Regions from separate parts of the Enterobacter sp. H2G27 genome, predicted to be linked through region 1. Evidence: predicted binding sites of a transcription regulator. Region 1 holds the regulator's gene; each other region holds the start of a gene.

Evidence for each region. Region 1 encodes LexA, which represses DNA repair genes until DNA is damaged. Its sites were predicted from a motif close to TNCTGTATGTACATACAGNA; they were not measured.
Region 2: dinB (DNA polymerase IV) is a predicted target of LexA. The motif match lies at 2,202-2,221, and genes of this name have one in related genera.
Region 3: ACW9E7_RS07385 (metal-dependent hydrolase) is a predicted target of LexA. The motif match lies at 5,727-5,746, and genes of this name have one in related genera.
Region 4: sbmC (DNA gyrase inhibitor SbmC) is a predicted target of LexA. The motif match lies at 2,899-2,918, and genes of this name have one in related genera.

The regions. Positions count from the first base shown of each region.
Region 1 is NZ_JBSVSI010000001.1:73,045-80,381, forward strand. Features, by position in the region: gene gntU (gluconate transporter) at 1-1,254, shown strand, start outside; gene plsB (glycerol-3-phosphate 1-O-acyltransferase PlsB) at 1,371-3,791, opposite strand; gene ACW9E7_RS00335 (diacylglycerol kinase) at 3,946-4,314, shown strand; gene lexA (transcriptional repressor LexA) at 4,423-5,031, shown strand; gene dinF (MATE family efflux transporter DinF) at 5,094-6,431, shown strand; gene ACW9E7_RS00350 (CsbD family protein) at 6,552-6,761, shown strand; gene zur (zinc uptake transcriptional repressor Zur) at 6,809-7,321, opposite strand.
Region 2 is NZ_JBSVSI010000001.1:659,030-666,366, reverse strand. Features, by position in the region: gene pepD (cytosol nonspecific dipeptidase) at 1-1,049, shown strand, start outside; gene dinB (DNA polymerase IV) at 1,126-2,184, opposite strand; gene nqrM ((Na+)-NQR maturation NqrM) at 2,292-2,495, opposite strand; gene nqrF (NADH:ubiquinone reductase (Na(+)-transporting) subunit F) at 2,495-3,718, opposite strand; gene nqrE (NADH:ubiquinone reductase (Na(+)-transporting) subunit E) at 3,729-4,325, opposite strand; gene ACW9E7_RS03065 (NADH:ubiquinone reductase (Na(+)-transporting) subunit D) at 4,332-4,970, opposite strand; gene ACW9E7_RS03060 (Na(+)-translocating NADH-quinone reductase subunit C) at 4,963-5,757, opposite strand; gene ACW9E7_RS03055 (NADH:ubiquinone reductase (Na(+)-transporting) subunit B) at 5,750-6,985, opposite strand; gene ACW9E7_RS03050 (Na(+)-translocating NADH-quinone reductase subunit A) at 6,989-7,337, opposite strand, start outside.
Region 3 is NZ_JBSVSI010000001.1:1,555,940-1,563,276, forward strand. Features, by position in the region: gene ACW9E7_RS07360 (6-phospho-beta-glucosidase) at 1-11, shown strand, start outside; gene chbG (chitin disaccharide deacetylase) at 23-772, shown strand; gene katE (catalase HPII) at 861-3,110, opposite strand; gene cedA (cell division activator CedA) at 3,299-3,553, shown strand; gene ACW9E7_RS07380 (L-cystine transporter) at 3,603-4,994, opposite strand; gene ACW9E7_RS07385 (metal-dependent hydrolase) at 5,122-5,712, opposite strand; gene hxpB (hexitol phosphatase HxpB) at 5,814-6,485, opposite strand; gene ACW9E7_RS07395 (YniB family protein) at 6,634-7,170, shown strand; gene ACW9E7_RS07400 (fructosamine kinase family protein) at 7,207-7,337, opposite strand, start outside.
Region 4 is NZ_JBSVSI010000001.1:2,645,206-2,652,542, reverse strand. Features, by position in the region: gene sbcB (exodeoxyribonuclease I) at 13-1,449, opposite strand; gene dacD (serine-type D-Ala-D-Ala carboxypeptidase DacD) at 1,648-2,814, shown strand; gene sbmC (DNA gyrase inhibitor SbmC) at 2,934-3,407, shown strand; gene ACW9E7_RS12590 (FUSC family protein) at 3,500-4,558, shown strand; gene ACW9E7_RS12585 (DUF496 family protein) at 4,717-5,052, shown strand; gene ACW9E7_RS12580 (gamma-glutamylcyclotransferase family protein) at 5,101-5,436, opposite strand; tRNA gene ACW9E7_RS12575 (tRNA-Asn) at 5,490-5,565, opposite strand; gene emmdR (multidrug efflux MATE transporter EmmdR) at 5,727-7,181, shown strand; tRNA gene ACW9E7_RS12565 (tRNA-Asn) at 7,285-7,337, shown strand, end outside.

The DNA.
Region 1 (7,337 bases):
GTTGCTTTGATGGTGGTTTCTATTGGTGCTGGTCTCTTTTCCGGTATGCCGCTCGACAAGATCGCCGCGACGATGGAAAAAGGGATGGGCGGTACGCTGGGCTTCCTGGCGATTGTGGTCGCGCTGGGCGCGATGTTTGGCAAGATTTTGCACGAGACGGGCGCGGTCGACCAGATTGCAGTGAAGATGCTGAAATCCTTTGGCCACAGCCGTGCGCACTACGCGATTGGCCTGGCAGGGCTGATTTGCGCGCTGCCGCTGTTCTTCGAAGTGGCCGTTGTGCTGCTGATAAGCGTCGCATTCTCCATGGCGCGCCATACTGGTACTAACCTCGTGAAGCTGGTCATTCCGCTGTTTGCGGGGGTGGCGGCGGCTGCGGCGTTTCTGCTGCCGGGGCCTGCGCCGATGCTGCTTGCCTCCCAGATGCACGCCGACTTTGGCTGGATGATCCTGATTGGCCTGTGCGCGGCAATCCCGGGGATGATTATCGCCGGTCCGCTGTGGGGCAACTTCATCAGCCGTTACGTTGAGCTGCATATTCCGGATGACGTCACCGAGCCGCACCTGGGCGAGGGCAAAATGCCGTCCTTCGGCTTCAGCCTGTCGCTGATCCTGCTGCCGCTGGTTCTGGTGGGTCTGAAAACCATCGCCGCGCGCTTTGTGCCGGTGGGTTCCAGCGCCTACGAATGGTTCGAGTTCATCGGTCACCCATTTACGGCGATCCTGGTGGCCTGTCTGGTGGCGATTTACGGCCTGGCGATGCGTCAGGGGATGCCGAAAGACCGGGTGATGGAGATTTGCGGTGCGGCGCTGCAGCCTGCGGGCATTATCCTGCTGGTGATCGGTGCCGGCGGCGTGTTCAAGCAGGTGCTGGTGGATTCCGGCGTGGGCCCGGCTCTGGGTGAAGCGCTGACCGGGATGGGCCTGCCGATTGCGGTAACCTGTTTTGTGTTGGCTGCGGCGGTTCGTATCATTCAGGGTTCCGCCACCGTGGCGTGTTTAACCGCCGTGGGTCTGGTGATGCCGGTGATTGAACAGCTGAACTACTCCGGTGCCCAGATGGCCGCGCTCTCTATCTGTATCGCGGGCGGTTCGATTGTGGTCTCTCACGTTAACGACGCCGGCTTCTGGCTGTTCGGTAAGTTTACCGGCGCCACCGAAGCGCAAACCCTGAAAACCTGGACGCTGATGGAAACCATACTCGGCACGACGGGTGCGATTGTCGGGATGATTGCCTTTACGCTGCTCAGCTAAATGCAATGATTTAACAAGGCAGAAAAAAAGGCCCGGTAGCGTTAACGCTTACCGGGCCTTTTATTATGCAGAACGTCAGGCCGGGTCAGGTGAAACCATCACCCGGCTTTTTAACATCACTCGCCCTGCGTGGCGCTCTCAATCGTCAAGCGCACGTCCGAGGTAATCAGCTCTGCGAGCATCTGGTAAACCTTCAGCGTCTCTTCCGGCTCGGCATCGCCTGTATCGCTGATGAAGCCTTCATCACGCAGCGTCAGTACCAGAGAACTAAAGACTGCTTTGTCGAAGAATTCAGGGGCGTTAATGCCGTGCAGAACGGACAGGCGCTGGGCCAGCGTCCGGCTTTCTTTCTCCAGCGTACCGCGGTTGATGGACGGGTTCGCACTCAGCAGCCAGAACGTAATGGCGTAGCGCTGCAGCGTTTCACGCGCACCGGCCGCCAGCAGCTGCAGGGTACGGGAGCGTGACGGATTGATGTGCAGCTCGTCGTTTGAAACGGCGATCAGCCCCTGGCGACGCATCTCTTCCGTCATCTTATCCAGTTCTGTCGCCAGCTCATCCTTACTCCAGCGCAGGAACAGCTCCGCTTTCAGCATCGGATAGATGGTCTCAAGATGGCGCAATAGCTCCTGACGGGAGATATGACGATGCTGGGTAATAATGGCGGCCATGAGCGACGGCAGCATCAGCATATGCGTGATGTTGTTGCGGTAGTAGGTCATCAGCACCGCCTGCTCGCGCGGCAGAATGATGATGTCGCCGATCGTGTCCTTTTCGACTTCAAACTTGTTCATCTGAAGCGCGTGATCGATAAGCTCACTGGCGGTCGCAGAAGGTACGGTCGAATCAACCGAATACGGCACGTTCCGCATCATATCCAGATAGCAATCCAGCTGCTCTGTGAGCTGTTCACGGGTCAGCGAGCGCTGGCGCGAAGCCAGAAGCGCCGTACAGCACAGGTTCATGGCGTTAGCCGCACCGGCGTTGTTAATGCGCACCATCAGCTCGGACGCGATGCCGTTAACCGTTGGCGTCAGCCAGGCCGGACGCACCGCTTCGATAGGATCGATGGACTCGCGCCACTCCGGAACGTGATGGTTCAGGTACGTCATCAGCGGCATCGGCTCGCCGAAGTTAACGTAGCCCTGACCAAGATTGCGCAACTTGCTCAAGCCGCGCAGCATCTGCGGCAGGCTCTCTTTCTCTTTGGTCGCGCCACGCAGCTCTTTCGCGTACGTGCCCACTTCCATCACGTGCTCGTAGCCAATGTAGATAGGCACCAGCGTAATCGGACGGGTACCTCCGCGCAGCATGGCCTGGATGGTCATCGACAGCGTGCCGGTCTTCGGATCGAGCAGACGTCCGGTACGGGAACGACCGCCCTCCACGAAGTACTCCACGGAATAGCCGCGGCTGAACAGCTCGCCCAGATACTCGCGGAACACGGTGGAGTAGAGCTTGTTACCCTTGAAGGTACGACGAATAAAGAACGCGCCCAGGCGGCGGAAAATCGGACCTGCTGGCCAGAAATTCAGGTTGATACCGGCAGCAATGTGCGGCGGTACCAGCCCCTGATGATAGAGCACGTATGAAAGGAGCAGGTAGTCCATGTGGCTGCGGTGGCAGGGGACATAGACAATCTCATGGCCATCATGCGCCAGCTGACGCACGCGCTCGGCGTTATGGACGTTGATGCCCTGATACAGGCGGTTCCACGTAAAGCCGAGAATACGATCGGAAAGGCGAATCATCTCGTAAGAGAAGTTCGCTGCAATCTCTTCCATCAGCGCAATGGCGTTCTGCTGGGCTTTCTCATGCGAAATTTTCTTGCTGCGCGCTTCATCTTCAACGGCGCGGGCAATCGCTTTGGAGGCCAGCAGCTTGTTGAACAGATCCTGACGCGCCGGGAGGCGTGGCCCTACGGCAGCGAGGCGCTGACGAGCGAAGTGCATACGCGCCACGCGCGCCAGTTTTTGCGCGATGATCTTGTCGGTGCCGTGCTCGTCCGCCATGTGACGCAGCGAAACGGAAGGGGAGAAACGTACAAAGCTGTCGCGTCCCAGCCAGGAGACCGCAAAGAACTTCTGGATGCCGTTAAGCATGCGCAGCGGCGGGTTCTCTTCACCTTTTTCGCGGCCCGGACGACGACCAAACATCACCGATACCGGCACCATCTGCACATCCAGATCGGGGTTGCTGCGGTGCAGGTCGAGATAGTCATGGAACAGCTTGATGGACTCTTCTTTCGGCGTGTAATAGGTAAACACGCGCGGCCCGCCGTGGATGAACACGTAGCGCGGCAGCAGCGTACCGTCAACTTCCAGCGGTTCAAGCGGATCTGGTAAGTCATGCGCCAGACACTGGGCGCGAAGCGTCAGTAAGTCAGCCTTCGAGTTATAAGGCAAAACGTACATAATGGGACGCGACGTATCGAGCCCCAGTTCCAGCGCGGGTTCTGCTGGGATAGACTTGCTTTTTACCAGGATGCTTAATGGTAAATTAAGTAATTTGTAGTAAATTCGTGGCCAGCCGGACATAAACGATGTAAAGCCTCTGGTTAATAATGCAATTGCGGCGCAAGGATAACAGAAAGCGCGCAAAATTTCTGTTGTTACCCGTCATACTTCAGGCTGTAGCGAAACGCGCTACGGCTCCTGTTACTGACGCTCTTTTTTAAAAAAGGTTCTTTTAATGGCCAATAATACCACTGGGTTAACACGTATCATCAAAGCCGCCGGCTATTCATGGAAAGGTTTCCGTGCCGCATGGGCCAACGAGGCCGCGTTTCGCCAGGAGGGCGTCGCCGCTATCATCGCGGTGATCGTCGCCTGTTTCCTTGATGTTGATGCTATTACCCGCGTACTTCTTATCGGTTCCGTACTTCTGGTGATGATAGTGGAAATTCTTAATAGCGCTATTGAGGCCGTTGTGGATCGCATCGGTTCCGATTTCCATGAGCTTTCTGGCCGCGCAAAAGACATGGGATCTGCTGCCGTATTACTGGCGATTATCACTGCCGTTATCACCTGGGTCACGCTGCTTTGGTCACATTTCCGATGAGCCTCGAGGAATAATTAAGTCCCTGGTTTTTTGTGCAGTTTTTGGTTCCAAAATCGCCTTTGACTGTATATACTCACAGCATAACTGTATATACACCCAGGGGGCGGAATGAAAGCGTTAACGACCAGGCAGCAAGAGGTGTTTGATCTCATCCGGGATCATATCGGCCAGACGGGTATGCCACCTACGCGTGCGGAAATCGCGCAGCGTCTGGGTTTCCGTTCTCCGAATGCTGCCGAAGAACACCTGAAAGCGCTGGCGCGTAAAGGCGTGATTGAGATTGTATCAGGCGCGTCACGCGGTATCCGACTGCTGGTAGAAGAAGAGACGGGCATTCCGCTGGTAGGTCGTGTTGCTGCCGGTGAGCCTTTACTGGCACAGCAGCATATTGAAGGTCATTACCAGGTCGATCCAGCCATGTTCAAGCCGAGCGCTGATTTTCTGCTGCGCGTTAGCGGCATGTCGATGAAAGACATCGGTATTCTTGACGGCGATCTGCTTGCGGTACATAAAACGCAGGATGTGCGTAACGGCCAGGTGGTTGTCGCGCGCATTGACGATGAAGTCACCGTCAAACGTCTGAAAAAACAGGGTAACACCGTTCAGTTGCTGCCTGAAAACAACGAGTTCACCCCAATTGTGGTCGATCTCCGCGAACAGAACTTCTCTATCGAAGGTCTGGCAGTAGGCGTGATTCGTAACGGTGAATGGCTGTAATCTCTTCCTGACAGGCTACGCTTCCGCTGTAGCCTGTTCATCTACCTTTCCCGGTATTTCGCATGTCACTACTGACGGCATCAGATAAGGCATTGTGGCGTCTTGCCCTGCCGATGATTTTCTCCAATATTACCGTGCCTTTACTGGGACTGGTTGATACTGCCGTTATAGGCCATCTTGATTCACCGGTTTATCTTGGCGGCGTGGCGATTGGCGCGACGGCAACCAGCTTCCTGTTTATGCTGTTGCTCTTTTTACGCATGAGCACCACCGGTCTTACCGCACAGGCTTATGGTGCGAAAGATCCGCTGCGTCTGGCGCGTGCGCTGGTGCAGCCGCTGATACTCGCGCTTGGCGCGGGTGCATTAATCGTTGTATTGCGGACACCCCTGATCGATCTTGCGCTTCATATCGTTGGCGGCAGCGAGGCGGTACTGGATCAGGCGCGACGTTTCCTTGAAATCCGCTGGCTCAGCGCGCCAGCGTCGCTGGCTAACCTGGTTCTGCTGGGGTGGTTACTGGGCGTTCAGTATGCCCGGGCGCCAGTGATTTTGCTGGTGGTGGGCAACCTTCTCAACATTGTGCTGGATATCTGGCTGGTGATGGGCCTGCATATGAACGTGCGGGGCGCGGCGCTGGCGACGGCGATTGCCGAATACGGAACCTTTATCATTGGCTTGTGGATGGTCTGGCGCGTGCTGTCGATGCGCGGGATCTCTCTGGCGCTGCTCAAAACCGCATGGCGCGGCAATATCCGTAAGCTGCTGGCCCTCAACCGTGACATCATGCTGCGCTCGCTGCTTCTTCAGCTCTGCTTCGGCGCGCTGACGGTTTTCGGGGCTCGACTGGGGCCAGAAATCGTGGCGGTCAACGCGATATTGATGACGCTTCTGACCTTTACCGCCTATGCGCTGGACGGTTTTGCCTACGCGGTTGAAGCGCATTCCGGGCAAGCATACGGTGCGCGAAAAAGCGGGCAGCTTCGGGATGTCTGGCGGGCAGCCTGCCGTCAGTCGGGACTGGTGGCGCTGGCCTTTGGTCTGGTGTACGCCTGCTTTGGTGAGCAGATCGTTGCATTGCTGACGTCTATCCCTGCTCTGCGCGAGCTGGCGAGTCACTATCTCCTCTGGCAAGTCATCTTACCGGTGGTCGGCGTCTGGTGTTATCTGCTGGACGGCATGTTTATTGGTGCGACGCGCGGAGCGGAAATGCGCAACAGCATGGCGGTTGCGGCGGCAGGTTTTGGTCTGACGCTGCTAACGCTTCCCTGGCTGGGTAATCACGGTTTGTGGCTGGCCCTGGCCGTCTTCCTCTCGCTGCGCGGGTTATCGCTGGCGTTTATCTGGCACCGCCACTGGCAAAACGATACCTGGTTCTCTTCGCGCCACGATATATCGTGACGGTTAAAGATTCCGAATATGAAATTAACTACGGAATCCTTAACTACAATAATTATCACGTCCAGCAGAAAAGAACGTAACGGACGTTACGACCCGACGCTTAACTAAGAGGACACGATGATGAATAAAGACGAAATCGGCGGCAACTGGAAGCAGTTCAAAGGTAAAGCGAAAGAAAAGTGGGGTAAGCTGACTGATGACGATATGACCGTCATTGAAGGTAAACGCGATCAGCTTGTCGGTAAAATTCAGGAACGTTACGGCTACGCGAAAGATCAGGCGGAAAACGAAGTAAAAGACTGGGAAACCCGTAACGACTACCGCTGGTAACGCTGAATAACCCACAGGGCGGCTCCAGGCCGCCTTATCTTTTGCCGTTAACGCGGCTTTTTCTTCACCAGGATAGAGTGGTCGTGCTGACACGCGTCCTGATGGCGACAGGCTTCCACCTCCACGCACGCGGAACAGAGCCCGTGCGCTTCAATCACGTTATGACGCAGGGCAAACCCTATTTTCGCTGCCAGCGTATGCATAATGTCTTCCACGCCTTCCGCAGCCTCTTCTTTCACCACGCCGCAGCGGTCACAGATAAACATCGCCGATGTGTGGGTGGGCTGATCGAACAGATGGCACAGCACATAGCTGTTGGTGGATTCCACCTTGTGCACGAACCCTTGTTCAAGCAGGAAATCCAGAGCGCGATAGACCGTCGGCGGCTTTGCCTGCGGCTCGCTTTCGCGGAGCAGGTCGAGCAGATCGTAGGCGCTGATGGCACCCTGCTGCAGGCTCATCAGGCGTAATACTTCAAGGCGCTGCGGAGTCAGGCGCACATTGCGTTGCGCACACAGCTTTTCGGCCTGCGCTAACAGCTCTTTTGTGGACTTATCCATGTAGCACCCCGGATGT
Region 2 (7,337 bases), 590 kb from region 1:
TGGAAGTGCTGCTGACCATGACCGAAGAAGCGGGCATGGACGGCGCGTTCGGTCTGCAGGCGAACTGGCTGCAGGCGGATATCCTGATCAACACCGACTCAGAAGAAGAAGGCGAGATCTACATGGGCTGCGCGGGCGGGATTGATTTTATCTCTACCCTGCCGCTGTCTCGCGAAGCGATACCTGCGGGCTTCCAGACCTTCAAGCTGACGCTGAAAGGTCTGAAAGGCGGCCACTCCGGCGGCGATATTCACCTGGGTCTGGGCAATGCCAACAAGCTGCTGGCACGCTTCCTGGCAGGCCATGCGGCCGAGCTGGATCTGCGTCTGGTGGATTTCAACGGCGGTACCCTGCGTAACGCGATCCCACGCGAAGCGTTCGCCACCGTAGCGGTTCCAGCAGCAAAAGCGGACGAGCTGAAAAAACTCTCCACCGTATACCTGGATATCCTGAAAAACGAACTGTCGGCGAAAGAGAAAAACCTGACCGTAGTGCTGGAATCTGTTTCTACAGATAAAGCCGCGCTGACCGTACAGTCTCGTGACACCTTCGTTCAGCTGCTGAACGCGACGCCAAACGGCGTGATCCGCAACTCTGACGTGGCGAAAGGCGTGGTGGAAACCTCACTGAACGTGGGCGTGGTGACCATGAGCGACGACAGCGCGGAAATCATCTGCCTGATCCGCTCGCTGATCGACAGCGGTAAAGAGTACGTGGTGAGCATGCTGGAGTCTCTGGGCACGCTGGCGGGCGCGAAAACGTCTGCAAAAGGCAGCTACCCGGGCTGGCAGCCGGATGCAAGCTCTCCGGTGATGGCGCTGGTGCGTGAAACTTACCAGCGTCTGTTCAACAGCACGCCAAACATTCAGGTGATCCACGCGGGTCTGGAATGTGGTCTGTTCAAGAAACCGTATCCGGATATGGATATGGTGTCCATCGGGCCAACCATTACCGGTCCACACTCGCCGGATGAGCAGGTTCATATCGAAAGCGTCGGTCACTACTGGACGCTGCTGACTGAACTGCTGAAAGCGATCCCTGCGAAATAACATCTTCATCCCAGCCCTCTTCCTGTGGAAGAGGGTGAAAAATCCAGGCCCGGTAAGCGTAGCGCACCGGGCTTTTTTACAATCCCAGAACCAGCTGTCGCTCTAGCTGCGGATCCAGCAGCGTGACGTGCAATCCCACCAGCCTTACCCCTCGCCCACCCCGGCGCTCTTCCCAGGCCTTTTTTGCCGTCGCGATAAGATCGTCTTTATTCAGTCGCGGCCAGACGTGTTCCTGCGTGGTCTGCTGGAAGTCGTTGAATTTTAATTTGATACCCTGACGGGCAATCAGCAGGTCCGGCTTCACCTTGATTAAACGCCGTTCCAGCTCCGGATAAAGCTGTTCCGTGATGATCATTTCGCATTCGGACCAGTCATGTATATCTTCAATGAGGGTGCGCTCAACGCCGACGGATTTACGGAGCCGCTCGCTGTTCACATCGCGATCGTCAATTCCCTGGCTGCGCTCCCACAGCACGCGGCCAAACTTCCCGAAACGCTTGAGCAGCATGGCGAGATCGCTTTGCTGCACGTCTTCACAGGTCCGTAGCCCCATGCTTTCCAGCTTTGCGGCAGAAACTTTTCCTACCCCGGGAATTTTGCCGAGCGGCAGCGTTTTTAAAAATGCAGGCACCTCTTCCGGTGTGATGACGTACTGACCGTTGGGCTTATTTAAATCGGAGGCGATTTTGGCAAGGAATTTAACGGGCGCGACGCCCGCCGACGCCGTCAGATTCAGCTCGTTGAAAATCGTCTGGCGGATCTCCTTCGCCATCAGCGTGGCGGAGCCGTGGCAGTGAACGCTGTCGGTCACGTCCAGATAGGCTTCGTCGAGCGACAGCGGCTCTATGAGAGAGGTATAGCGGGAGAAGATTTCCCGGATGTGAAGGGAAGCCTCTTTATAGGCTTCAAACCGGCCGGGCAGAAGCGTGAGATGAGGACAAAGCTTTAAGGCCATCGCCGTCGGCATGGCGCTGCGCACGCCAAATTTGCGCGCAGGATAGTTGGCGGTGCTGATGACGCCACGCTGAACGCGGCTGCCGCCAATGGCGATGGGAATATCCCGCAGCGCCGGGTTGTCTCGCATCTCCACTGCGGCAAAAAAGCAGTCCATATCAACATGGATTATTTTGCGCATAGTATGCCCTCACTTATCACTGGATAAGTATACAGTAAACAAATGAGGGTTGAGAAGCGTGCGTGGAAATTGTCGGGTGACGGCTTCGCCTTACCCGACAGACAAGACTAAATAATGCGCTGCTGTTCGCGGGCCATCCTTTTCTTCCGCGCATCGCACGGTTCCGGGCAGTCGCAAACCTTTTCCATCCCAATAGAGGAGATACCGCCGCAGCTGCCCTGAATGCTTTTCCGCTTAACGATCCAGCCTAACGACATGCCGAAGATGACAAGCACAAAAACCACAAAGGTTGCCAGAAACGTCAGCATCATCAACCTCCAAAGTCGTCGAGCAAGATGTTCTCATCTTCGACACCGAGATCTTTCAGCATCTTAATCACGGCGGCGTTCATCATCGGCGGACCACACATATAGAACTCGCAGTCCTCGGGTGCCGGGTGCTGTTTGAGGTAGTTTTCATACAGCACGTTGTGGATGAACCCCTTATAGCCCGTCCAGTTATCTTCCGGCTGCGGATCGGAAAGCGCAACGTGGAAGGTAAAGTTCGGGTTTTCACGCGCCAGCTGTTCAAACTCGTCGTCGTAGAACATCTCGCGCAGCGAGCGCGCCCCGTACCAGAAGCTGATTTTACGCTTGCTGCCGAGCCGCTTGAGCTGGTCAAAAATGTGCGAGCGCATCGGGGCCATACCGGCACCGCCGCCGATAAAGACCATTTCCGCGTCGGTATCTTTCGCGAAAAACTCCCCGAACGGACCGGAGATAGTCACCTTATCGCCAGGCTTCAGGGACCAGATGTATGACGACATCACGCCCGGCGGTGCATCCGGCACATTCGGTGGCGGCGTGGCGATACGCACGTTGAGCATGATGATGCCTTTCTCTTCCGGGTAGTTAGCCATCGAGTAGGCGCGCAGCGTCGGCTCTTTTACCTCCGATACAAAACGGAAGAGATTGAATTTGTCCCAGTCGGCGCGGTACTCATCCGGCACGTCGAAGTCCGCATACGCCACGGTATGTTCAGGACACTCAATCTGAATGTATCCTCCGGCGCGGAACGGAACATCTTCCCCTTCCGGTACCCGCAGTTTCAGCTCTTTAATAAAGGTGGCTTTGTTATCATTTGAGATAACCTCGCACTCCCATTTTTTGACGCCGAAGATCTCTTCCGGCAGCTCAATCTTCATGTTCTGACGCACCGCGACCTGGCAGGCCAGACGGCAGCCCTCTTTTGCCTCACGCTTTGTGATATGCGCCAGCTCTGTTGGCAGAATATCGCCACCGCCCTCTTTTACCGTCACGCGGCACTGCCCGCAGGAGCCGCCACCGCCGCAGGCTGACGAGACAAAGATCCCATTGCCCGAGAGCGTATTGAGCAGTTTGTCACCCGCTGGCGTGCGGATCTGACTCTGCGGGTCGTCGTTAATATCAATCACCACGTCACCGGAATTCACCAGCTTCGCGCGCGCCGCCAGAATTAACCCTGACAGCACCAGTACGATCAGCGTAAACATCACCACGCCAAGAATAATTTCCATCTGTTAGCCCTTATAGCTGCACACCGGAGAAGGACATAAAGCCCAGCGCCATCAGCCCGGTGGTGATAAAGGTGATCCCTAAGCCACGCAGACCCGCAGGCACGTTGGCATATTTCATTTTCTCGCGGATCCCCGCCATGGTGACAATCGCCAGCATCCAGCCGATGCCGGAACCAAAACCGTACACCACGGATTCACTGAAGTTGTAATCACGCTGAACCATAAACGAGACGCCACCAAAGATGGCGCAGTTCACCGCGATCAGCGGGAGGAAGATCCCCAGCGCGTTGTAGAGTGAAGGGAAGTACTTATCGAGGATCATCTCCAGGATTTGCACCAGCGCCGCGATCACCCCGATAAAGGTGATGAAGTTCAGGAAGCTGAGATCAACCCCCTCCACCAGCGCGCCATCCCGCAGCACGAAGTTGTACACCAGATTGTTAATCGGAACCGAAAGCCCCAACACAACGGTGACTGCCACGCCCAGGCCAAATGCCGTGGAGACCTTTTTAGACACAGCAAGGAACGTACACATGCCGAGGAAAAACGCGAGCGCCATGTTTTCAACAAACACCGCGCGCACAAACAAACTCAGGTAATGAGCCATCGTCGGTTACTCCTTTTCCTGCTGTTCTGGTTTCAACGTACGAATCAGCCAGATCAACAAACCGATAATGAAAAATGCGCTAGGGGCCAGCAGGAACAGGCCGTTTGGCAGATACCATCCGCCGTTTTGCACCGTGTCCAGCACCGTGATGCCAAACAGCTTGCCGCTGCCAATCAGCTCGCGCAGAAACCCAACCGTAAGCAGGATCACGCCGTAGCCGAGGCCGTTGCCGATGCCGTCCATAAAGCTCGCCAGCGGCGGCATTTTCATGGCGTAGGCTTCCGCACGCCCCATGACGATACAGTTAGTGATAATCAGCCCGACAAACACCGAGAGCTGTTTGGAGGTTTCATAGGCAAAGGCGCGCAGCAGCTGATCGACCACGATCACCAGCGAGGCGATGATCGCCATCTGGACGATGATCCTCACGCTGTTGGGGATGTGGTGGCGGATCATCGAGATAAACATGCTGGAGAACGCCGTGACCAGCGTAACCGCCAGCGTCATCACTACCGCCGTTTCCAGTTTGGTCGTCACCGCCAGGGCTGAACAGACGCCCAGCACCTGCAGCGTGATCGGGTTATTGGCGAGCAGTGGGCCAATGAGTACTTTTTTGACTTCTTTCAGTTCACCGGTATCAGCCATTGTTCAGCGCTCCTTCACGTACGTTTTTCAGGAAAGGACCAAAGCCCAGCTCGCCCATCCAGAAATCAAAACTGTGCTGCACGCCTTTTGATGTGAGCGTGGCGCCGGAAAGCCCGTCAACGGCGTAGTCGTCACCGGGACGAGCCGCCCCTTTCATCACCTTCAGCGCAGGCAGGCCGTTATCGTCGAGCACTTTCTTGCCGACAAACTGTGCCCGCCAGTTAGGGTTCTCAACTTCACCACCCAGCCCCGGGGTTTCGCCCTGGTCGTAATACGTAATGCCTTTGACCGTGCGGCCATCGGTATCAAGAGCGACAAAGGCATACATCATTGACCACAGACCATTACCGTAAACAGGAAGTACCACTTCCTGAATGCGTTTTTGGGGATCGCGAACCAGATAAACTTCGGCAAGGTTGCTGCGACGCTTAATCCCCGCGGGATCCTGGGATGCCTCCAGCGTCAGGCTCATCTGCGGATCTTTAAGCGCCAGCGCCTGGTTGAATTTTGCCGGGTCTTTATCGAGCAGTTCACCCGTTTTTAAATCCACCAGACGCGCCGAAATACGTTCAGCAAAGACGGCAGAAACGTCGTCTGCGCTCATTCCTTCCTGCATCAGCCCGGCGACGGCCAGAATGTTGCGCTGTTTATCCAGCGCACGTTGCTCCTGCTGCAGGGGTTTTAACCCCACGGCAGAGCCGGCTACGACAATGGAGCAGACCAGGCAAAGCACCAGCACCACCAGCAGCGTCTTGCTGATGCTGTCGTTATTTTTTACTTCAGCCACGCGCCTTCCTCCGCTTGATGTTGGCCCGCACCACCAGGTAATCGAATAGCGGCGCAAACAGGTTGGCAAACAGAATGGCCAGCATCATCCCCTCCGGGTACGCCGGGTTGACCACGCGGATCAGGACACACATTGCGCCAATGAGCACGCCATAGCTCCATTTACCTTTGTCAGTGAAGGAGGCCGAGACCGGGTCGGTTGCCATGAACATCATGCCGAACGCGAAGCCACCCAGCACCAGATGCCAGTACCACGGCATGGAGAACATCGGATTGGTGGTCGAACCGATAACGTTGAACAGGGTGGCGGTCAGCACCATGCCGATCATCACGCCCGCAACAATTCGCCAGGAGGCCACGCGGCCAAAAAGAATGATCGCGCCGCCGAGCAAAATCATCAGCGTAGAGACTTCTCCGATGGAGCCCGGAATGTTGCCAATAAAGGCATCAAACCAGGTCACGGGCTGACCCGTCGCGTTGTTCACCAGCGTTTCGCCGCCGTGTGCGGCCCACTGTGAAAGCGGCGTCGCGCCGGAAAAGCCGTCTGCCGCCGTCCAGACCAGATCGCCTGAGATTTGCGCCGGATAGGCAAAGAAGAGGAACGCACGTCCCGCCAGCGCCGGGTTGAGGAAGTTCCGCCCGGTGCCGCCGAAAATTTCTTTAGCAATGACCACGCCGAAACTGATGCCCAGCGCCGCCTGCCAGAGCGGTAAGGTTGGCGGGACAATCAGGGCAAACAGAATCGAGGTCACGAAGAAACCTTCGTTGATCTCATGTTTACGGATGATGGCGAACAGCACTTCCCAGAAGCCACCCACGATAAATACCGTGATGTAAATCGGCATGAAGAACACCGCGCCCAGCGTCATCATGCTCAGCCAGCCCGCGTCTGCAGCAAAGCTTACCCCTAGCGACTGCGCCAGGCGGTAGTGCCAGTCAGACTGGATCACATGCGCCAGCTGCTGGGCATCGTACATATGGTGCAGCGCCGGAATGGTCTGCAGACCGACGTTGTACATGCCCCAGAACATCGCCGGGAAGACCGCAAACCATACCAGGATCATCATGCGCTTAAGGTCGATGGCATCGCGAACGTGCGCCGCCCCTTTCGTCACCAGCCCCGGCGTGTAGAAAATAGTCATCGTGGCTTCATACAACGGGTAGTACTTTTTGAGCTTCCCTTCGGTAAAGTGCGGCTCAATTTTTTCAAAGAGGTGTTTTAAGCCCATCGGTTATCCTTCCTGCTCAATGCGGGTTAACACCTCGCGCAATACCGGTCCATATTCGTATTTGCCCGGACAGACATAGGTACAGAGCGCCAGATCTTCTTCGTCCAGTTCCAGACAGCCCAGCGCCTGCGCGCTATCGGTATCCCCAGCGAGCAGATCGCGCAGCAGCATGGTAGGCAGAATATCCAGCGGCATGACGCGCTCGTAGTTGCCAATCGGGACCATGGCGCGCTCGCCGCCGTGCGTGCTGGTCGAGAAGCTAAACAGCTTATTACGCAGGAAGTGGCCCAGCGTAGTCCGGGTGACGGAGTATTTTTCCGCACCGGGCAGCACCCAGCCGAACAGCTCTTTT
Region 3 (7,337 bases), 1.5 Mb from region 1:
AACAGCAATAAGAGGACGCACAATGGAAAACCTGCTGATCGTTAATGCTGATGATTTTGGCCTCTCGAAAGGCCAGAACTACGGCATTATTGAAGCCTGTCGCCGGGGTGTGGTGACCTCTACCACGGCGCTGGTTAATGGTGAGGCGGTTGAACACGCGGCGCAGCTGAGCCGCGAGGTGCCTGAGCTGGGCGTCGGCATGCATTTTGTACTGACGCTCGGGATGCCGCTTTCTCCAATGCCGGGCCTGACGCGCGACGGCCAGCTGGGCAAATGGATTTGGGAACTGGCGGAGCAGGGTGCTCTGCCGCTCGAAGAGATTGCCCGCGAGCTGGAGAGTCAGTTCAACCGCTTTGTTGATGTGTTTGGTAGGGCGCCGACGCACATCGATAGCCATCACCACGTGCATATGATCCCGGCGATTTTCCCAATTGTCGCTGATTTCGCAAAGCGCAACGGCGTCGCGATGCGCGTGGATCGGGAGGTGCGCGGATTGCCGGACTGCGCTGTCACCACCACTGAGGGATTCAGCTGCGCATTTTACGGAGAAGAGATCAGCGACGCGCTGTTCCTGACGGTGCTGGATGATTCCGCCGCGCGAGGGGAACGGTCGCTGGAGGTCATGGCGCATCCTGCCTTTGTCGATAACACCGTGCATAAAAGCGCCTACTGCTGGCCGCGCCTGGCGGAGCTGGATGTCCTGACGTCGCCGTCGTTGAAATACGCGATTGCCGAGCGAGGGTATCGTTTGGGGACGTTCGGGGATCTTTGAAATAAAGCCCGGTGGCGGCTTTGCCTTATCGGGCCTACAAAACCAATCGAATGTAGGCCGGGTAAGCGCAAGCGCCACCCGGCTTTTTTTACGCCGGTATCTGGTCAATCTTGCTGCTTCGCGACCAGACGCGGTGCGCGGCGAGCAAATCAAACAGCTTCGTCATAAAGGCATCGTCAACGTTATCGCCCTCGACAATCCCGTCCTCACCCTGATCGGCTACCTTCAGCTGCGCCTTAAACTGTCGCGCGTCGCCGGACAGCGCGATCGGCTTCAGGTGCTTATAGGCTTCCAGCAGATAATAGACGGCGTCGCCGTTGGTCAGCAGGCTGGCAAGATCTCCGCCCGGAACAATTACCGCATCGACTGTGAGCGATGGCGCACCGGCAAAGGTCGCCGCGACCGGCAGCACAGAACCATCGTCGGCCGTCACTTCACCCATGCGGGAATAGAGCAGTTTGGCATGCACGCCCTGGGTTTTAAGCGCCTGCATAATTCCCAGCACGTCGCTGGCGCGGGTTCTGTCGTTCAGCAGAATGGCGACCACGCGGCCTTTTATCGAGCCGCTCGGCACCGCATACAGGCTCAGAGACGGATCTTTCTTCACCCCGTTAACCTCTTTCGGCGGGGCAAGATTGCGCTGCTCGTCGGTCAGCGTAATGCCCAGGTTGTCCGCAACGCTCTGGGCTAGCTGAATATCAATATGCGCCAGCTGATCGACTACCCGCTCGCGGATGTAGGTGCGCACCACTTTGCTCAGCTCAAAGCTGAAGCCGCCGATGATGTGCTGTTGCTCAATCGGCGTCTGGCTGTTCCAGAACAGGCGAGGGTGGGCGTAATATTCGCCGAACGAGGGGCTACGCTCGCGAATTTTGTTGCCATCGATACGCTCCTGGTACGATTCGAAGCCACCGCGTTTCGGCCCGGGAGGGGTTTCACGCGGCCAGTTATCGTTGATGGAGTTCGGCTCATAGTTAGCCGGGTTGGTATCAATATCCTGACGGTGCATCCCGTCGCGCTGGAAGTTATGGTACGGGCAGGTTGGGCGGTTAATCGGAATTTCGTGGAAGTTCGGCCCGCCGAGTCGGCTGATCTGCGTATCGGTATAGGAGAACAGGCGTCCCTGCAGGAGCGGATCGTTGGTGAAGTCCAGCCCCGGCACGATATGCCCCGGGTGGAACGCGGCCTGCTCGTTTTCGGCAAAGAAATTATCCGGGTTGCGGTTGAGCACCATTTTACCTACCAGCTGCACCGGTACCAGCTCTTCCGGGATCAGCTTCGTCGGGTCAAGCAGGTCGAAATCGAACCTAAATTCGTCCTCTTCCGGAATGAGCTGCAGACCCAGCTCGTACTCCGGGAAGTCGCCCGCTTCAATGGACTCCCACAGCTCGCGGCGATGGAAGTCCGGATCGCGCCCGGTTAGCTTCTGCGCCTCGTCCCACACCAGCGAGGCTTTACCCGCAACCGGCTTCCAGTGGAAACGGACCAACGTGGCTTTCCCCTCGGCGTTGATCATCCGGAAGGTGTGGATGCCAAACCCTTCCATAGTGCGGTAGCTGCGGGGGATGCCGCGATCTGACATCGCCCACATCACGTTGTGTAAGGTTTCAGGCTGCAGGGAGACATAGTCCCAGAAGGTGTCGTGCGCGCTTTGTCCCTGCGGTATGGCCCAGTGGGGCTCCGGTTTTACCGCATGGACAAAGTCAGGAAATTTATGCGCGTCCTGAATGAAAAACACCGGCGTATTATTGCCGACCAGATCGAAAATCCCCTCTTCGGTATAAAACTTGGTGGCAAAGCCGCGGATATCCCGGACGGTATCTGCCGACCCCGCACCGCCCTGCACGGTGGAGAAACGCACAAACACCGGGGTGATTTTATCCGGGTCGGAGAGGAAATCCGCTTTGGTGATCGCTTTCAGGCTCTTGTAGGGCTGGAAGTAGCCGTGCGCAGCGGAACCGCGCGCGTGGACGATACGTTCCGGTATCCGCTCGTGGTCGAAGTGGGTAATTTTTTCCCGCAGGATAAAGTCTTCCAGCAGGGTAGGCCCGCGCGCGCCTGCGCGAAGGGAGTTCTGATCGTCAGTAATGCGTACGCCCTGATTGGTGGTGAGCGCAAAACCTTCGCCGCCTTTACGGTGTGGCTCAAGAGATTTCAGCTTCTCGTTTCCCGTATCCGGCGATTTCATGCTTCCCGGTGCGGTAGGCTCTTCTCCCGGCGCGGAAGGGCCAGGGGAGGGGCGGTGAGAGCCGTCAGCAGGGGCGAGAGAGTCCATACCCGGTTGAGATTCTTCAGTGCCATGAATCGGTGATTGATGTGTTTTATCTTTGTTCGACATTGCACGCTTCTCCTTTATCCATTGCTAAAAACCCTATTAAGGATAGAACAATGTCGCGACATGGTTCGCGAACTAAGAGTTTTCACATGACGTGATTAACGAAAGGAGCCCTCTCACCCACTCGGGGCGCGACGGAAGGCAGCAGGATCGGCTATCATAGAGTTTTCCTGCTTCAAGAATTTGCTTTAGTGAACCAGTCGCTTATGAAACCTCTTCGTCAACAAAACCGCCAGGTTATTAGCTATGTGCCCCGCGTTGAGCCCGCGCCGCCTGACCATGCCCTGAAAGTGGAGGGTTTTCGCGATGTCTGGCTGCTGCGGGGGAAATACGTGGCCTTTGTGCTGATCGGCGAACATTTCCGTCGCTCACCCACCTTTACGGTGCCGGAGTCAGCGCAGCGGTGGGCGATGCAGATCCGCCAGGATGAAGAGGTTGAGGAATAACAGCCATAAAAAAACCGCCATCAGGCGGTTTTTTTATTTCAGACGGTGATTAACGGTGCGCCAGCTCGGCGTCGTCTTCACTTTCCAGAATCGTTTTGTCGGTCTGCTTCAGCCACTGGCTGGTCAGCGTGCCGGCGGTCATGGAGCCGCTCACGTTCAGCGCGGTACGACCCATGTCGATCAGCGGTTCAACGGAGATCAGCAGGGCGACCAGCGTCACGGGCAGACCCAGCGCAGGCAGCACAATCAGCGCGGCGAAGGTTGCGCCACCGCCAACACCCGCAACGCCTGCGGAGCTTACGGTAACAATCCCGACCAGCGTGGCGATCCAGACCGGATCAAGTGGGTTGATGCCGACTGTAGGAGCAACCATCACCGCCAGCATCGCCGGGTAAAGACCCGCACAGCCGTTCTGACCAATGGTAGCACCAAAGGAGGCAGAGAAGCTGGCGATGGATTCAGGCACGCCCAGACGACGGGTCTGCGCTTCCACGTTCAGCGGGATAGACGCGGCGCTGGAGCGGCTGGTGAAGGCAAAGGTCAGTACCGGCCAGACTTTACGGAAGTACTTCAGCGGGCTGACGCCGTTCACGCCCAGCAGGATGCCGTGCACCACGAACATAATGCCCAGGCCCAGATAAGAGGCGACAACGAAGCTGCCCAGCTTGATGATGTCCTGCAGGTTAGAGCCTGCAACCACTTTGGTCATCAGCGCCAGCACGCCGTACGGGGTCAGCTGCATCACCAGACGTACCAGCTTCATCACCCAGCTTTGCAGGGTATCAATCGCGGTCAGCACGCGTTCGCCTTTAGGCGCGTCGTCTTTCAGCAGCTTCAGCGCCGCTACGCCCAGGAACGCGGCGAAAATAACCACGCTGATGATCGAGGTTGGGCTCGCACCGGTCAGGTCAGCAAACGGGTTCTTCGGAATGAAGGAGAGCACCATCTGCGGCACGGTCAGATCAGCCACTTTACCAACGTAGTTGGTCTGAATCGCGGTCAGACGCGCCGTTTCAGCGGTACCCTGAACCAGGCCTTCTGCGGTCAGGCCAAACAGGTTGGTGACCAGCACACCCACCAGCGCGGCAATCAGCGTGGTGAACAGCAGCGTACCAATGGTCAGGAAGCTGATTTTTCCCAGCTGAGTCGCGTTATGCAGGCGGGCAACGGCGCTCAGAATAGAGGCGAACACCAGCGGCATAACGATCATCTGCAGCAGCTGGACATAGCCGTTACCGACGATGTTGAACCACTGAATGGAATCTTTAAGAACTGGATTATCGGAGCCATAAATTGCCTGTAATGCCAGACCAAATACGACACCCATGGCCAGACCAACCAGCACCTTTTTCGCCAGGCTCCACTGTTTGTGGCGCGCCTGCGCGAGAAGCAATAGCAATACAGCGAACACAACGACGTTCGCGATGAGTGGAAAATTCATCCCCGTTCTCCTGATTTATTATCGGGTCGGTTTTTACCGATCCTGTTGGCGGAAGGTTAGCAGAAGTGTGATGTAGCGCTTATATCCAAATGGAATGGGTTATGACAAATGGGATAATTTTGTTGGTTTATTGTTCAATCTGGTGATGAATAAAGCGATTGAACTGAAATTGCAGCGAATTAATCATCTGGGAAGACCAGCGGACTGCACTGTTTTCGGGCAACGTTTGCGGCATCCAGACGGCGTAAGCAAACAGCGCCATGCACAATACCCGCTCAAGCTGGTTACCTTTTTGCGGCGCAAGGATGGGAAAACGGAAACGCCAGCGGCAGGGCCAAAGTAGCGGCACGCCCGCAGGCGTCAGCATATCGGCAAGGATATGGCTTAAATAGCCCAGCACCATCCCCTGGATAGCGTCAGCGGGGACGATCCAGCTTTCGGGCACTTTTAAATAGAACAGCGTCAGCAGGCCAAACACGGCCAGCAGGCTGTGCGTAAACCCCCGGTGGCCGAACGCGCGGGCGATGGGTTTAGACACCCACTTCAGGCGCTGTCCGAGGAAGGACTTGGGGTGGTCGATGTCGGGCAGCAGACAGGTCAATACGGCGGAAGGAACAATATGCCACCAGTCCCCCTGTGCCAGCACGGGGGTAAGTTCAGCGTTTTTGGCAAATACTGCGCACGCGATTGAAAAAAGCAGGTGGCCTTCCGCCGTCATGATAAAACCCACAAAACTGTCAATTCATACAGTATAGGGTTTTTATACAGTAGGCGGAAGAGGTGACGGTGTAACTGTTTGTCACAAACCGGAGGAGAGAGTTAACCGCCCTGCAGATGATGCGCCGTGAGTTCTGCCAGTGAATTTAGCTTCACATCGGCGAGGGCAAACCGGGGATCGTGGCGGCCTTCTTCCGCAGGCACCACAATGGAGCGCATCCGCGCGGCTTTAGAGGCGACCATGCCGTTAACGGAGTCTTCCAGCGCAACGCAGTTGAGGGGATCCAGGCCGAGCTTAGCGGCGCAGTCCAGATAGACCTGCGGGTGCGGCTTGCTGTAAGGCAATTTTTCAGCGGACGCCAGCGCGTCGAAACTGTCGCGCAGTTCAAACATGACGAGCACTTTTTCCAGCATATGCAGCGGTGAAGCCGAGGCCAGTCCGACCTTCAGCCCCTGGGCTTTACACAGCGTGACGGCCTCACGTACGCCGGGCAGCAGCGGCTTGTTCTCTTCCACCAGCGAAATGGCACGGCTGATAATGCGCGCGGTTACCTCGTCTCGACCCGGTCCAGTCCACGGCTGTTGGGCAAACCATAGGTCAACCACCATATCGATGCGCAGGCCCAGCGTATCGGGTAGTTCATTACGGCGGCTGATATCCACGCCCAGGCTGGCCATAACGTCCAGTTCGGCGCGATCCCACAGCGGTTCGGAATCGATCAGTAATCCATCCATGTCAAAAATTGCGGCAAGTATTTGGCGCGGTGTCGACATCACAACGTCTCCTTATCCAGGGTGTACGACAGACGATAAGTGCTAAGCACAATCTGCAATTTAGCATATTGCTTTTAAAGAGCGGGCGAAATTGATGACCAGCAGGTAGACTTAGGCACAAATAACGCGTCTTTATGAAGAGGAACTGATGACGTATCAACAAGCTGGACGCATTGCGGTCTTAAAACGTATTGCAGGCTGGGTGATTTTTATTCCTGCCGTCATTTCTACGCTGATTTCTGTACTCAAATTTATGTACGACCACAGCGAAAAACAGCCGGGTATCAATGCGGTAATGCTTGATTTTGCGCATGTCATGATTGAGATGATGCGTTTTAATACGCCATTTTTGAATGTTTTCTGGTTTAACTCACCCACCCCGGATTTTCATCAACAGCTGAATATCGGCTTTTGGGTGATATACGCCCTGATCTTTGTCGCGCTGGCACTGCAGGCCTCTGGGGCGCGAATGAGCCGTCAGACGCGCTTTTTACGCGAAGGCGTTGAGGATCAGTTGATTCTGGAGCAGGCCAAAGGCCCGGAAGGCATGAGTCGGGAGCAGATTGAATCCCGCATTGTTGTGCCGCGTCACACCATTTTCCTGCAAATTTTCCCGCTCTATATTCTTCCCGTGATTATCATTGTGGCGGGATATTTCTTCTTCTCACTGCTCGGTTTTCTGTAAGCGACACGGGTGGCTGCATAGCCACCCGTTCGCGTCTCAGGCGGCAAGCATACGCTCAAGTGCCCGCTGCGCGTTAACAAGGTGTTCTCCGCCAAAAAGAATGGCTCGGTTCATCAGGGTATAAAGCTGATACACCGGCTGGCGGTCGAGGAAACCGGGCGGCAGGG
Region 4 (7,337 bases), 2.6 Mb from region 1:
TATTTCTGACTTTCAGACTATCTCTTGCGCGTACTGGAACAGGGATTTCAACAGTGCCTGTTTCTCAGCATTCCCTTCATACTGGCCATAAAGCATTTCCAGCTCCTGAGCATAGCTGTGCAGATACTCTGGGGTAAATACGTTGCGACGGTGCTGCAGCCAGCGTTCCTGCTCTGCTTCATCCAGGGTTCCCGGGTAATTACGCGCGCGGTAATTAAACATCAGCTTTTCGATGCGCTTATCGGCGAAGGTGATATCAAGCGCCGGTAAGTTACGCGGCTCGGTTTGCAGAACGATATTCATGGCCGCGCGATCGGCATCGCTGAAGAAGCCGTTATAGAGCTGGGCATCCACGTTTTCAGACGGCACGAATGGTTCCGCCTCGGCAAAGATAGCAACCACTTTCTCGCGCACCTGCGGGTTTTCGCGCAGCACTTTCAGGTTATCGAGGCAGTGCTGACGGTTGATGCCCAGCCTGTCTGCATCTTCCGGGCGCAGCGTGTTCGCCTGAGCGAGTACCGGACATTTATTTATATGCACCAGTTTGACCGGCACCGCGGGCAGATCGCCGAGTTCATTTTTTGGCGTGTACAAACGTTCGCGCAGGGTATCGCTGTCGAGCTCCAGCAGGGGTGAAATATCGCCCGCCAGGTCCACCATGATGACCGCATTACGGTTGTCCGGATGCCACGCCAGCGGGGCAACCCAGCTGGTATTGCCGCGCCATGCACCAAACATGCCGGAAATATGCACCAGCGGCTTCATCTGCGGTACGTCGATAAGGGTCATAAGCTTCTGCTTGCTGCGATGGCTTAGCAGATACTCAAACAGCCGGGGCTGTGCGCTTTTCACCAGCTTCGCCATGGCAATGGTGGCATAGACGTCCGCCATCGCGTCGTGGGCGTTGCTGTGCTCGATACCGTTGGCGCGCGTCAGGTGTTCCAGCCGGAAGCTGGTCAGCCCTTCCTCATTTTCCGGCCAGTTAATGCCTTCAGGACGCAGGGCGTAGCAGGCGCGCATGATGTCGAGCAAATCCCAGCGTGAATTGCGGTTCTGCCAGCTCCAGGCATAGGGATCGTAGAAGTTGCGATAAAAGATATTGCGCGTCACTTCGTCATCGAAGCGGATGTTGTTGTAACCGACCACGCAGGTATTGGGGACGGTAAACAGATCGTGGATGCGTCGGGCGAATTCTGCCTCGTTAACGCCTTTCTCCCGCGCTTCCTGAGGGGTGATGCCGGTAACCATGACCGCGCCGGGCTGCGGCAGGTAGTCATCCGCAGGCTTGCAGTAAAAGACCTCGGGCTCGCCAATAATGTTGAATTCGTCGTCGGTACGGATGGCGGCAAACTGCGCCGGTCGGTCCAGCGCCGGGTGAGTGCCAAAGGTTTCGTAGTCGTGGAACAAAAAAGTCGGGCGAGCGGCAGAGTCAGACACCAGTAATACCATCCTGTTAAAAAATGACGTCACTATGGTAAACGATCGCGCGGGTCAGACCGAATAAAAAGCACCGCCGCGTGGCAAATTTGCGCGCCAGCTTCAGAGAAAAATCTGCGCTCTGTCACATTTTATTGCAATTAAGCCAGGTAACGACATCAGAACTCCCGTAAAAAGGTCATCGATTTTTACTGACCTGAGGATATACCGTTGAAACGCCGTCTGTTTATTGCTGTTTCTTTACTCGCTTCGAGTGTCTCATCTGCTTTTGCGGCCGAACCACTGGATTTTTCGCCGCAGCCTCCGGCCATTCAGGCTGGCTCCTGGGTGCTGATGGACTACACGACTGGTCAGATTTTAACGGCGGGCAACGAACATCAACAACGTAATCCGGCGAGCCTGACCAAGCTGATGACGGGCTATGTGGTTGATCGGGCCATTGATAGCCACCGCATTACGCCGGACGACATTGTCACCGTAGGGCGTGACGCGTGGGCAAAAGGTAACCCGGTTTTTGACGGCTCGTCGCTGATGTTCCTGAAAGAGGGCGATCGCGTCTCCGTGCGCGATCTGAGCCGCGGCCTGATAGTCGATTCCGGCAACGACGCCTGCGTGGCGCTGGCCGATCACGTGGCGGGCGGGCAGCCGCAGTTCGTGAAAATGATGAACGACTACGTGCAGAAGCTGAACCTGCGCGATACGCATTTTGAAACCGTCCACGGGCTGGACGCGCCGGGCCAGCACAGCTCCGCCTATGACCTGGCCGTACTCTCCCGGGCCATCATCCACGGCGAGCCTGAGTTTTACCATATGTACAGCGAAAAGAGCCTGACCTGGAACGGGATCACCCAGCAAAACCGTAACGGCCTGCTGTGGGATAAAACCATGAACGTGGACGGCCTTAAAACGGGGCATACCTCGGGGGCTGGCTTTAACCTGATTGCGTCTGCCGTAGACGGCCAGCGCCGTTTAATCGCTGTGGTGATGGGGGCGGACAGCCCGAAAGGGCGCGAAGACCAGGCCCGGAAACTGCTGCACTGGGGACAGCAGAATTTCGATACGGTGCAGATCCTGCATAGCGGTAAAAAAGTAGGGACGGAGCGCATCTGGTACGGCGATAAGGAGCAGGTGAAGCTGGGCACCGACCAGGACTTCTGGTTGGCCTTGCCGAAAGCGGAGGTTCCCAACATCAAAGCCAAATACGTGCTGGATAAAAAAGAGCTGGAAGCGCCGATTGCCTCTCATCAGCGGGTCGGGGAGATTCAGCTCTACGATCGCGACAAGGTGGTAGCCCACTGGCCGCTGGTAACGCTGGAAGCCGTTGATAAAGGCGGTCTGTTCTCCCGTCTGAGCGATTATCTGCACCATACGCTCTAACGGCAGATGAGCAGACTGGCAGGGTTGCGAGTCTGCTCACATAATAAACACTCCTCGTTTGCTGATAATGATAATCCAGTTTTATAGTGTATAAATATACAGTAATAAATGGAGGCAGCATGGACTACAGCATTAAGCAGCAACAGAAACGTAAGATTGCCGGTTTTCATTTGGTTGGACCGTGGGAACACACGGTAAAACAGGGCTTTGAACAGCTGGTCATGTGGGTTGACGGGCGTCACATTGAGCCGCTGGAGTGGGTGGCGGTATACTACGATAATCCCGATGAGGTCCCGCCAGAAAAACTGCGCTGTGATACGGCCGTTACGGTACCGGACGATTTCGTTATTCCGGAAAACAGCGAAGGCGTCATGATGACGGAAATCGCGGCCGGTGATTATGCCGTGGCGACGGCACGCGTGGAAAACTATGACTTTGCCACGCCGTGGTATCAGTTCTTCAATTCCCTGCTGCAGGACAATAAGTACCAGATGGCGCTTAAGCCCTGCTTCGAGCGCTATCTCAATGACGGCAATGCGGACGGCTACTGGGATATCGAAATGTATATCGCGGTAGAGCATAAAACGGTTTAAGCCTGCTAAATGAAGGGTTTTTCAGCCGGGATCGATCCGCCCGGCTGAAAACACAGTACAATTGTGGTTTGCCGTGTAGCTGGAGAGCGGGTGTGCGTCCCGACAAATCATTAACTCCTTTTGAAATTCGGTTGTATAAACATTACCGCGTGGTGCACGGGTGTCGCATCGCGCTGGCTTTCGTATTGACGTTTGTACTGGTCCGTTTGCTGGACGTTCCGGAAGGGACGTGGCCGCTGATCACGCTGGTGGTGGTGATGGGGCCCATCTCGTTTTGGGGGAACGTGGTCCCGCGCGCCTTTGAACGAATTGGCGGGACTGTTCTTGGCTCGGCCCTGGGTCTTATTGCGCTGAAGCTGGAGCTCATCTCATTTCCGGTGATGCTGGCATGGTGCGGTGCCGCTATGTTCCTCTGCGGCTGGCTGGCGTTGGGCAAAAAGCCCTATCAGGCGCTGCTGATTGGTATTACTCTCGCGGTGGTTGTCGGGGCGCCCGCCGGGGATATGACCACGGCGCTGTGGCGAAGCGGGGATGTCATCCTGGGGTCACTGCTGGCCATGCTCTTCACAGGTATATGGCCGCAGCGGGCTTTTCTGCACTGGCGTATTCAGATGGCGAACTACGTTACTGCCTTTAACCGCGTTTATCAGGCCGGTTTTTCCCCTAATCTGGTCGAGCGCCCGCGGCTGGAAAAGCACCTGCAAACCATCCTTAACGACGTGGTTAAAATGCGCGGCCTGATCGCGCCCGCCAGCAAAGAAACCCGCATTCAAAAATCGATTTTCGAAGCTATCCAGACGGTAAGCCGCAACCTGGTCTGCATGCTTGAATTGCAAATCAACGCCCACTGGGCTTCGCGTCCCAGCCATCTGTTGATGCTTAATGCGCAGACCCTCAAAGAGACTCAGCAGATGACGCAGCAAACGCTGTTGACCATCGCCCATGCGCTTTATGAAGGCAACCCGCAGCCGATACTGGCCAACAGCGAGCGACTGAATGAGATCGTCGCGGAGCTGAAGCAGTTAATCAATGAACGCCAGAGCGATAACGTGGCGGAAACGCCTATTCATGGCTACGTCTGGCTGAGCATGGAACTGGCGCGGCAGCTTGAGCTGTTATCGCACCTTATTTGCCGGGCGCTGCGCAAATAAAAGGCGTATGTGACGGCTGCTGCTTCGATTCAGCAGCAATTGGGGTTATGATAGCTTTAAACGATATACTCATTGTCATTCGCAGCCGCTGTCAGTAAGGTTATTGTTACAACGGTTGCCTTAACGAATCCGACTCTCACATTATCAGGGGTGTAAAAATGGAAACTACCAAGCCTTCGTTCCAGGATGTTCTGGAATTCGTCCGCCTGTTCCGCCGCAAAAACAAACTGCAGCGTGAAATCCAGGACGTTGAGAAGAAGATCCGTGACAACCAGAAACGTGTTCTGCTGCTCGACAACCTGAGCGACTACATCAAGCCAGGCATGAGCGTTGAAGCTATCCAGGGCATCATCGCCAGCATGAAGAGCGACTATGAAGACCGCGTTGATGACTACATCATCAAAAACGCAGAGCTGTCCAAAGAGCGTCGCGACATCTCCAAGAAGCTGAAAGTGATGGGCGAAATCAAAAACGGCGAAGCAAAAAGCGAGTAATCGCAGCGGATTGTGAAAAAGGCTCTCTGGTGACAGAGAGCCTTTTTTTTATGACTCAGAACGCGGCTGCAGCTGATAAATCCAGGCCTGAACCTGCTTGCCTTCAGAGGTGGTCACTGCGACCTCAATCCGGTCATAGCCGTCTTCAAATTCATCCAGCATTTGCCAGTGTGCGGCAAGGTTATCAGAGATAAACAGATAGCCTTCGACGCGGGGACCATCAGGGTGGAGCACGATCCCCGGGAAGTCCGCCGCAGCACCCCAGCCGCGTTCGTAAAACGTGCCGGATACGGAACCGGCCAGCCATTCGCCGCCGATGTTCTCAAGAATATGCGCATTAGAGTGGCCCGGGCGCAGCGTGCCGTAGACAAACAGAGCGTTCATTTTCCCTCATCCGCAAAGCAAAAAGCCTGCTTTAAAAGCAGGCTTTTTAAATTTGGCTCCTCTGACTGGACTCGAACCAGTGACATACGGATTAACAGTCCGCCGTTCTACCGACTGAACTACAGAGGAATCGTTGTGGAGGCTTATCTTAGCGGCGAAAAAAGTTTTGTCAAACCTGATCTTAGGGAAAATCGACCGATTGCTGATTCTGTCGTCAGTTTGTTGTAAATCCACACATCTTTTTCTGGAAAATACTTTGCAGGATTAGCATTTGTCCCCCATCATTTGAAATGGAGTTTCAACTTTTTTCGCTAAGGTCCATTTTGAACGTCACTGCCTCCTTACGCCAGGCGATAACGCGCACGCCATGGTATGCAAAACGTAAAAGCTATCGTGTCCTGTTCTGGCGTGAAATCACCCCTCTTGCTGTGCCTATCTTCCTGGAAAATACCTGCGTTCTGCTGATGGGGGTTCTGAGCACCTTTCTGGTGAGCTGGCTGGGTAAAGAGGCGATGGCTGGGGTTGGGCTGGCGGACAGCTTTAACATGGTGGTGATCTCGTTCTTTGCCGCCATAGACCTCGGGACGACGGTGGTGGTGGCCTTTAGCCTCGGCAAGCTGGATCCCAAACGTGCACGCGAGGCGGCCCGCCAGTCGCTGATGATCATGACCATTTTTTCGATCGTCCTGGCGGCGGTGATCCACTATTTTGGTAAAGAGATTATCGACTTTGTCGCCGGGGAGGCCACGAACGAGGTTAAAGACCTGGCGCTGACCTACCTGGAGATGACCGTCATAAGCTATCCGGCAGCGGCCATTGCCCTTATTGGCAGCGGCGCGCTGCGCGGGGCGGGCAACACCAAAATTCCGCTACTGATCAACGGCGGGATGAATATCCTCAATATCATTATCAGCAGCGTGCTGATCTACGGCGTGTTCTCGTGGGACGGGCTGGGCTTCGTCGGTGCCGGACTGGGTTTAACCATTTCACGCTATATCGGTGCGGCAGCCATCATCGGGGTACTGATGGCGGGGATCACCCCCTCGCTGCGCCTCACGCTGAAAAGCTATTTCCGCCCCTTTAATTTCGCCATTATCTGGGAAGTGATGGGGATCGGTATTCCTGCGAGCATTGAATCTGTGCTGTTTAACGGCGGGAAATTGCTGACGCAGATGTTTGTCGCCGGGATGGGCACCGACGTGATCGCCGGTAACTTTATCGCTTTTTCCATCGCCTCGCTGATTAACCTGCCGGGTAACGCGCTGGGGTCGGCATCGACCATCATCACCGGTAAACGGCTCGGGAAAGGGCAGATAGGCCAGGCGGAGCGGCAGCTGCGGCATGTTTTCTGGCTGTCGACCATTGGACTGACGCTGATCGCCTGGGGAACTGCGCCCTTTGCCGGGCTGATGGCCTCGTTTTATACCCACGAAGACGACGTTAAAGAGGTCGTTAAGATCCTCATCTGGCTCAACGCGGCCTTTATGCCCATCTGGGCGGCCTCATGGGTATTGCCCGCCGGGCTGAAGGGGGCGCGCGACGCCCGATTTGCGATGTGGGTTTCGATGCTCGGCATGTGGGGATGTCGCGTTGTGGCGGGGTATACGCTCGGGGTTATGCTCGGATGGGGAGTGGTCGGCGTCTGGCTGGGGATGTTCCTCGACTGGGCCGTACGTGGGGCGCTGTTCTACTGGCGGATGGTCAGCGGGCGCTGGCTGTGGAAATATCCGCGGAAAAATGCCTGACAATTGCGCGAAGTGGAGAATAATTCGGCAAACGATCGGAAATATGCATTCTGCCTTTGACATCCCGGGGGAGCATCGATAATATGCGCCCCGTTCACACGATTCCTCTGTAGTTCAGTCGGTAGAACGGCGGACTGTTAATCCGTATGTCACTGG